2 regions of the Rhodococcus sp. FG69 genome follow, and region 1 is predicted to be linked to the other one. Evidence: riboswitches for the same ligand, from Rfam matches in the RefSeq annotation. Region 1 holds a riboswitch; the other holds the start of a gene.

The links. Region 1 has a riboswitch for cyclic di-AMP ahead of ACODSO_RS08105 (transglycosylase family protein). Riboswitches for the same ligand answer to the same signal wherever they lie in the genome.
Region 2: linked by a shared signal. The riboswitch ahead of ACODSO_RS20165 (C40 family peptidase) and the one ahead of ACODSO_RS08105 (transglycosylase family protein) in region 1 are both predicted to bind cyclic di-AMP.

The regions. Positions count from the first base shown of each region.
Region 1 covers NZ_JBMDIX010000007.1:136,768-141,125, forward strand. The annotation lists gene ACODSO_RS08095 (helicase-associated domain-containing protein) at 1-1,404, opposite strand, end outside; gene ACODSO_RS08100 (hypothetical protein) at 1,466-1,654, shown strand; gene ACODSO_RS08105 (transglycosylase family protein) at 1,739-2,353, opposite strand; cyclic di-AMP (ydaO/yuaA leader) riboswitch at 2,362-2,545, opposite strand; gene ACODSO_RS08110 (dynamin family protein) at 2,865-4,283, opposite strand; gene ACODSO_RS08115 (dynamin family protein) at 4,280-4,358, opposite strand, start outside.
Region 2 covers NZ_JBMDIX010000028.1:23,859-28,216, reverse strand. The annotation lists gene ACODSO_RS20175 (hypothetical protein) at 1-244, opposite strand, end outside; gene ACODSO_RS20170 (C40 family peptidase) at 251-1,312, opposite strand; gene ACODSO_RS20165 (C40 family peptidase) at 1,685-2,218, opposite strand; cyclic di-AMP (ydaO/yuaA leader) riboswitch at 2,262-2,426, opposite strand; gene ACODSO_RS20160 (hypothetical protein) at 2,542-2,721, opposite strand; gene ACODSO_RS20155 (DEDD exonuclease domain-containing protein) at 2,971-4,358, shown strand, end outside.

The sequences.
Region 1 (4,358 bases):
GGTCGGGAGCGCGTCGCGCATCGACGCCTCGGCGTCGCCCCCGTGCAGTAGCGCTTTGCCCGGTGTCGACAGCGCACCGCGCGCGACGATGCCGAGCGTGGTGGCCTCGTCGAGCATCTTCTCCACTGGGCGTAACCCGAAGCGGGCAGCAGACCGTGGTCGCCGCCACGCCAGTCCCCGCGAGACGTCGGTCGGGGTCGTTGCCGTACCCGAACTGAGCTCGGCCAGATATTCGAGGATGGTTCGACGATCGCGAGGTGCGGCGGGAGAGCGCACTTCCTCGGACAGCGCGGCGACGGGTTTGTCGGTGGGATCGCGCATGCCGATCAACCATGGCGCCCGCTGGAGATCGAGCCATGCCGATGCGATCGCGTGCCAGCGTGCGGCGGGAGTTGCAGTGATCCAGGAATCGACTGCGACGGTCGGTGCCCAGTAGTCGTCGCCGGAATCGTTCGACGGCACGGGATCGGGAGTGCCGCTCGCGATCAACGATGCGCCCGCCAGCAGTTCGAGGAGAAGGCTCACCTGCGCCTCGTCGAGGCCGGTGGCCTTGCTGATGCGCTTCGCTTCGCGGACGCCGAGACCACCGGCTTTCAGGGCTGGAGCCGGGCTGACCGCCAGCGCATCGATGACCGCTGCACAGTGCCGTATCAATTCGAGCGCTTCGCCTGCGGCAGTCGCGTTGACGTCGGCGAGAGAGTTCTTGGTCGCCTGTGGCTTCGGCGGTGTCATCGACGTGGGGTCCGAGATCGGTTCGCCGCGCAACGCCTGGCCGACCTGAGCGGGAAGTTCGACGGTCTGCTCGTCGAGCCAGATCAACAGGCCTGCCCGCAAGAGCTTCTGGACGGGCCGGTCGGGTGAGGTGCCCGGGGCGGCGTCGCGGGTGCGCCCGGTGGGCGACGAGCGGGCAAGCGTAGAGAGCAGCTTGCGCGAGCTGTCGTCGATTTCGGCCAGCGCCTCGGTGATGCGCTCCGGGGTCAGGACCTCGGTGGAATCGAGGATGCGCCCGATCCGCCATGGCACCGCATCGCGAGCAGCAGGCGTCATCCGGAGCGAGCGGGTGCCCCAGACCAGTGCACGCTCGCGAAGCGCCGACAGTGCCTTCTCGACTGCCTTGGCGCTTGCTCGCTTGTCGATGGCAGCGTCGAGTTGCGAGCGCGGCACTGGCATCTCGTGGGCGCCCTCGATGGCGAGCAGCTCGAGAATGGTCAGTGCAAGGGTGTCCAGCGTGTCGGCGCTCCGGAGGATCGAGGCCCGTTGCTCGGCTCGTCCGGCGAGCACAGCGATCGTCGACGGCGGCGGCACGGTCAGGTCCGGGCGCAGCGTGAGGGTGCCGACGAGTTCGGTATCGGTACGGGACTTCAACCAGGTGGCGAGGTCCGGTGGCGCTGCTGTTTCGGTCATCGCTTATCAGATTAGTGACCTGGGCTGGCGGATGCCGCAGCGCAGGTGTCAAAATAGGCGCATGGTGAACAAGTCGAAGAAGCCCTACGTCGATCCAGGCTGGCCGGAAACCGCACGCGGCGACCACGCGGTGAGTGAGTTGGCCTCCTCACGCTCGGGAGGCTTGTCTCCTTACGGCGAGGACACCGAGTTCCCGCTGCCCGTGGACCAGTTGCCGTATGCCCACCCCGTGACCGTCGTCAATCGCTAGAACTACCTGCTCCACACCTCAGGCTTCTCCACAACGAAGAAGGCCCCCGAGTGATCGGGGGCCTTCTTCGTCGAGTGTGACGCTTTACTGAGGCAGGAATGCCTTGTTGGCCTGGTAGAACTCGACCAGCTGGGGATCGAGCTGAATTCCCTGGGTCGCGTCCTTGATCAGCGTGGCGATCTGCGGGTCGTTGGTGATGGTCTGCACCGCGCCCGTGATGCCGTCGATGACCTCGGCGGTGCCGTCGACCGTCGGGATGCTGGTGAGGTCGGGAAGCTTCGGTGCCTCGGGAGCAGACTTCGGCGATGCCGGGACACTGCGCTCGGAAGGCGAGCTGCTGAGTCCGAGGCTCGACGAGCAGGAAGGCCATGCGCCCCAGCCCTGCGATGCGAGCACCTTCTCGGCGACTGCGATCTGTTCTTCGCGGCTGGCCTGGTTGGCAGAGGCGGCGTACTGCCCGCCGCCGTGCGAGGTCCAGGTGCTCGGCGAGAACTGCAGGCCGCCCTGGAAGCCGTTGCCGGTGTTGATGCCCCAGTTGCCGCCGGCCTCGCACTGTGCGAGTCGGTCCCAGTCGGAATCAGGGGCAGCACTGGCGGTGCCCGTGAAGGCCAAGCCTGCTGTGCCCATGATCGCGCCGGTTACGGCGACCTTGGCTACGGTGCGGCCGGTGGTGGTCGGCTTGCGATGACGTCCGCTCATACGAGTTGAAATCCTCTCCACTGGCGCCTGCGAGGTCAGCTGTCGGGTTCGGGCTGAGAGGTAGCCCGGCCCAACTCTCCCGAAGGAAATGTTGGGCTTCACCCCAAGGAAAGTTGTGCTCTCGCACAGCTTTCCGGTTATCCGAGAGGACGTGTGGGTCCCCCGTCCTCGTCCCCTGGGTGTTCTTGTGGGGGTCCGTTCCCGCGGGACGAGGTTTGGCGCTGCGGGTACGGAGTCGGCCGAAGTTTCTCAGCCGCCACTGACCGTACTGAAATTCCCCTGGAGTGTCACCATTTGGTAACTGTTTCATTTTCGGCCAGGACTGCTGCATCGCCGAACCCGATTCTGGGTAACGAACGAACCTGCAGCTAGCAGCGTCGGAGTTCCGATGACGCTCAGGCGTTGCCCTTCCGTTACCCCATCGTTATGTGACAGAAGTCACATGATCCAGGTGGGGCTGAAGTGACGAAAGTGACTGGGCATCCAGCTTGGGACCCGGAGGCACCCGCCGTCAGCGGCTCAGGTTTCCGTACGTGTGGATCAGCGCGACCAGTGCGGCATCTTCGGCAGCGGTGAGGGTCACGAGGGCCTGCGTGTGCGCCCAGGCGAGCTTGTCCTGCGCGGCTGCCCGGACGTGGTCGGGCCCGGCGGTGGGGGAGATGCCCAGTCTCGATGCCGGTGTGCTGTGTTCGACGAGACGACGTAGTTCCTGGGTGACCGGAGATGCCGGATCGGCGCCGAGCATCGCTTCGAGATGTCCGAACAGCACGACGGTGTGGAGGGCCGGGTCGGATCGCAGGTGATCGACGATGTCGCGAATGCGCTCGCGCTCGGGGTGGCTGTAGGCGAGGCGGTCGAGTTCGCCGAGGATGCGGTGGGCACGTTTCACCGCCGCGAACGCGCCCAGATGAGAGGCAAGGAGATTCTGCAGTCTCGGCACACCGGAATGCGCGACGAGCCAGTCGTTGAGCGCTGCAGCGCCCTGTGCCGCGACGGTGCGGCCGTGGATCGTGCCGTATTCGCCGAGCAGGTCGACCAATCGGCCGCGCACGTGTGGAGGGACGAGCGCGTCGTCGTCGGAGTCGAGCAGGTCGATCAGATCGAACGGGTCGATCCCGTGCATGGCATGCAGGGCGCGGGCGTCGGCTTCGGTGAGAACTCCGGTGTGCGAGGTCTCGGCGAGCAGACCTGCGATCGGAACGACGGTCATCACGGTGTCGGCGAGCTGGGCCGACAACCGTGTTGCGTGCTCGCCCGCATGCGCGAGCGGATCGCGGGCTCCGAGAGCGCCTTCACCGAAGCCGTCCGCGCGCGACAGCACTCCCAGGGTGGTCAACGGGGTGAAGCCGAGTTGGCGGAGGAAATCGATCTCGTCCGCCCGGGGAGCCCCGTCGAACAAGAACACTGCGGCATCGGCGTCGACGGACGCGGTGCGAGTTTGGTCGTACCCGTCGATGAGGACCCGCCGGGTTCGAGCTTCGTTCTCGGCCGTCAACGTCGCCAGACCCGGGGTGTCGACGAGGGTGTACTCGCGGATCGCGGCCGAGGGCAACCACCGATGCAGGTAGGCGATGTCGTGCGGCGCGATGTCGAGACCGTGGATCCGGCCCCGTTCGGTGTGTACCGGTGCCCGAGTACCGTCGACGAGCACTGCCTCGGCGCGAGCTGGTGCACCCTCTTGGTACACCGAGACAACCCTGGTGGCTTCGAGCGCGCCGGTGTCGGCGATCTTCGCGCCGATCAACGCGTTGACCAGTGTCGATTTTCCGGCTTTGAGTCGGCCGACGATGACGATCCGCGGCGGTGACCACAGGATGGCACCGATGCGGTTGGCGTGGCCGGCCAAGTCCGGGCCGAGTGCCGCGAGGGCGTGCAGGGCGCGATCGAGTCCTGCACGAACCGGGTCGAGCTGCGTTCCTTGCGCCGTCATCGTCCCACTCCGGTGAGTTCGGCAATGAGGGCTTCGGCTCGGGTGATGTTGCCCTTCACCACTTTCAGGTTGTTT
Region 2 (4,358 bases), on a different contig from region 1:
TCGTCTTCTCGAGGGCCGCCACGTCGTTCGAACGGACGGCATCGGCCCACCGATGCAGTAAGTCCTCGACACCCTGGCGACGCTGTGCCTCGTACGGATTGACCGCGGTTGCCGTGGTGGGCTCCGTGTCCGTCACCGGATCGGTACTGCACGCCGACAGTCCGAGCAGAACGCTCAGTACAACGACGGCCAGGCGCGCCCAACGAGGCTTCTCAGCAGAGCGCTCACCGCGGATCGACAGCACCGAGTGTCAGTAGCGACGCGCGCCGTAGTACGGGAACGACGCCATGGACTGCACCTTCACCGGCACCCCGAAGGTCGATGCGTGGAGTACGTTGCCGTTGCCCGCGTACAACCCGACGTGGGACGCATCCGGGTAGAACAACACGACATCGCCCGGCTGGAGATCCTTCTGATCGATCGGTGTTCCGCCGGATGCCTGCGCCTGGCTCGATCTCGGAAGTGTCTTACCGACTTGCTTGTACGCCCACACGACGAGGCCGGAACAATCGAATCCATCGGGACCTGTCGCACCCCATACATAGGGCTTCCCGACCTGGGTCAGACCAGCCTGCAACGCTCCGGATCCCGAACCGGGAATGAGGTTCGACAAGATCTTGGACAGGTCGAAGCCCGGGGGCAACGGCGATCCCGCGAGGTCGGCCTGCTCGGAGCTGGACAGCGCGTTGAAACTCGCAATGACCTCCGCCATCTGCCCCTGCAGTTCGCTCTGCTTCGCCTGGAGGCCGTCGCTGACGACCTTGGCTTGTTCGGCAGCAATCCGGGCGGTCTCCGCTGCGGTGCGTGCTGCGTCCTCGGCGGCAGCGGCATCAGCTGTGGCCTGCTTGAACTGCTGCACCTGGCGAGCGGTTTCCGCCGAGATGATGTCGAGAGCCGACATCTGGTCGAGCAACTGCTGAGGTGAATCGCTGACCATGACGGCAAACAGTCGATTGGTGCGCCCACCCTGATAGTTGACGTTGGCGACTTTGTCGACAGCAGGCTTCAGTTCCGCGAGTGCAGCCTGCGCGCGCGTAAGGGCGTCCTGGTGCGAACCGACGGCGGCTTCGGCGTCCCGTTGCGCTGCTGTCTTCGCGTCCAGATCGATCTGGGCGTTGTGCATTGCCTCGGTGGTCTGCTCCGACTCACGGGACAGATCGGCCAGACGCGTCTGAGCATCGGACGAATTGTCGACGCCCGGCTGCGCGTTGGCCGGGATAGTCGGACCGACCACGAGACACGCCGCTAGCACTGCGGCTGCGAGAACGCTCCGCTTGGAGCGGGTGACGCGCTTGACTGTCGGTGTCGCCACGAGAAAGTGTGTCTCCGTTCTTGCTGTTGAACCGGCCAAGTGATCAGCGCAACCGGATGGACACGATCGAACTGCACCGGTGGAACGAACTTCGTCGCCCAGCCACCCGGCTGGGCGACGATAACGTCTGGAAAACAAACCCTACCCATGAGTAGGGCCTGTCGGGGAGAAATCGAGTCGTAGAACTCGGACATTTCTCGACGATCCGGCGGCTTTGCTGGACCGACGGACTCGGCTAGGTTACGGAACGGTATCGCGAGAGTCCATTCGAGTGAGTGACGACCGACCATCTCGGCCCAAAACGACCAACAGCATCAGGCGCGCCGAAGACGGCTGCAACCTGATGCTGTCGGAAGGGGTCGATCATGGAGATCAGTAGCGACGCGCTCCATCGGAGGGCATCGAAGACACGGGAGCGACCTTCACAGGAACGCCCGATGTCGATGCATGGATGACGTTGCCGTTGCCTGCATAGATTCCGGAGTGCGAACCGCCGTAGAAGGACACGACGTCGCCCGGCTGCAGGTCCGACATGGACACTGGAGTACCGGCGGCGGCCTGGTCGTAGCTGGTACGAGGAAGGCTGATTCCGGCCTGCTTGTAGGCCCACTGGACGAGACCCGAGCAATCGAACGAACTCGGACCCGCTGCGCCGTAGACGTACGGCGCACCGATCTTCGACTCAGCGGCCTGTACGGCCTTGGCTGCCGGCGTCACCTGAGGTGCCACGGGGGCAGGCGCGCCTGGCATGCCCGGGATCTCGGCAGGCAGCGGAGGAAGACCTGGGATTTCCGGAACCTCGAAAGTGCCGATTCCGGGGATGGTGATGGGAGCCGCCATTGCGGGGGCAGCGGGTAGAACGACCGCACCCGCGGCGATCGCACCTGCTACGAGAATTCGACGCATCTGACGGGTTGAAGTATGTGACGCCACGAGAAGGGGTTGCTCCGTTTCTTCCGTTCATCCGCCGACCGAGTTAGCTGACGGGTTCGGGCTGGGAAGATCAGCCCTACCCGCGTCGTCGCTTTCGCGATTCGGCGGGATTCACCCCAATAAAAATCGGGTTCCCGGTACGGGTGCTCTTGCGTGCATCCCGATTAGGCGGTGCCCTGCGACGCCACTCCGGTTTGGACTGGCGAGACTCCGCAAGGTCTCAGGAAGGTTACGAAATGGCATACCCCCGTGTCGACCCCAACGCGCCGACGAGTCGGGTCAAGTGCGATTCCGTGCTAGATCGCGCGGCGATCGCCCGCGGGGTCACGATGCGATAACGACCCATCGCCGGAGGGCTCCTCACCGTCCGTCACGAGACGCAGACGCGGTACGAGACCACCCTCTGCAAGGATGCCCATCGCACCCAATTCCTCCTGGTCGAGGGCAATTCGAGGCGGCCCCGAACTGACGGGCACACCATCCCTCGTGGGCAATCCCGGAGCCCCGAGGAGGACCGTCACAACACAGTCGGCGCACGAGATGTCGCGCACCCTGCAATCACCGCAATCGACGATCATGTGATCCTCGTCTCTTTCGTAGGTCAGCTCGCGTTTTCGGTCGCTCGTCCCGAACCTAACGGCACACTCCGACACATTTCCCTCAGCGGTCCACCGACGCTCATCACGCCGGCTTCCTGTCGGTATGCGGCGCTACCGTCCTGGGTTGTGAGCCTGCCGATCCAACTGAGCTTCGACGAACTCGACACTCCGTTGCACGAAACGACGTTCGTCGTGGTCGACCTCGAGACCACGGGGGGCAGCGCCGATACCGAGGCGATCACCGAGATCGGCGCAGTCAAGGTCAGAGGCGGTCAAGTCATCGGCGAGTTCGCGACACTGATCGATCCGGGCCGATCGATCCCCCCGTACATCGTGGAGTTGACCGGTATCACCAGCGCGATGGTCATCGGCGCTCCGCGGATCGAACGCGTACTGCCAGGCTTCCTGGAATTCGCCCGCGGTTCGGTTCTCGTTGCCCACAACGCACGGTTCGACACCGGGTTTCTCCGGGCAGCGGCCTCTCGACTGGACATCGCCTGGCCCAAGTTTCAGGTGCTGTGCACCGTCAAACTTGCCCGACGCGTGCTCACTCGCGACGAAGCACCGTCCGTCAAATTGTCCGCCCTCTCGTCCCTCTTCCAGGTGAGCACCCAACCGACGCACCGGGCACTCGACGACGCCAGAGCCACCGTCGATGTGCTGCACGCTCTCATCGAGCGTGTGGGCAACCAGGGCGTACACAGCTACGCAGAGCTCGTCGACTACCTGCCGACCGTGTCCGCCGGACAGCGCGCCAAACGTTCGCTCGCGGCCCAGCTACCCCGTACCCCTGGCGTGTACCTCTTCAAAGGTCCCGGAAACGAGGTTCTGTACGTCGGCACCTCCAACAACCTTCAGCGGCGAGTTCGCAACTACTTCACCGGGTCGGAGACCCGCGGCCGCATGAAGGAGATGGTGGGCCTTGCGGTCGCTGTCGATCACGTCGAATGTGCACACGCTCTCGAAGCCGGCGTCCGAGAACTCAGGCTCCTCTGTGCCCACATTCCGCCGTACAACCGACGATCGAAGTTCCCCAAAAAAGGATGGTGGATCACGACGACATCCGAGGCGTTTCCGCGCCTGTCGGTGGTACGAACACCAGCACCGGACTCGATCGGCCCGTTTGCTGTTCGCGCCGATGCTGCCGACGCAGCCGCCCTCATTGCCGAGTTCTATGCCATCCGCACATGTACGCGTCGGATTCCGAGATCTGCGGTGCACGATTGCGAGCCGACAGCGGTCGGCGGGTGTGCGGCTGCCAGCGCCGAGGCGATCTCACTAGAGCAGTACGCGCCGGTGCCCGCGCGTTTCCATGCCCTCGCCCGCGGGAACGACGCCAGTGCCCTCGACGCAATCAGAGACAGAGTCACCGCGCTCGCCGATGCCCACCTCTTCGAATCGGCAGCACGGCTACGCGATCGGCTCGCCGTTCTGGCCGATGTGTTGCGGCGGCTGCACCGTCTCCACGCTATCGCTGCCATTGCCGAACTCGTCGTCGCACGGAGAGCCGCTGA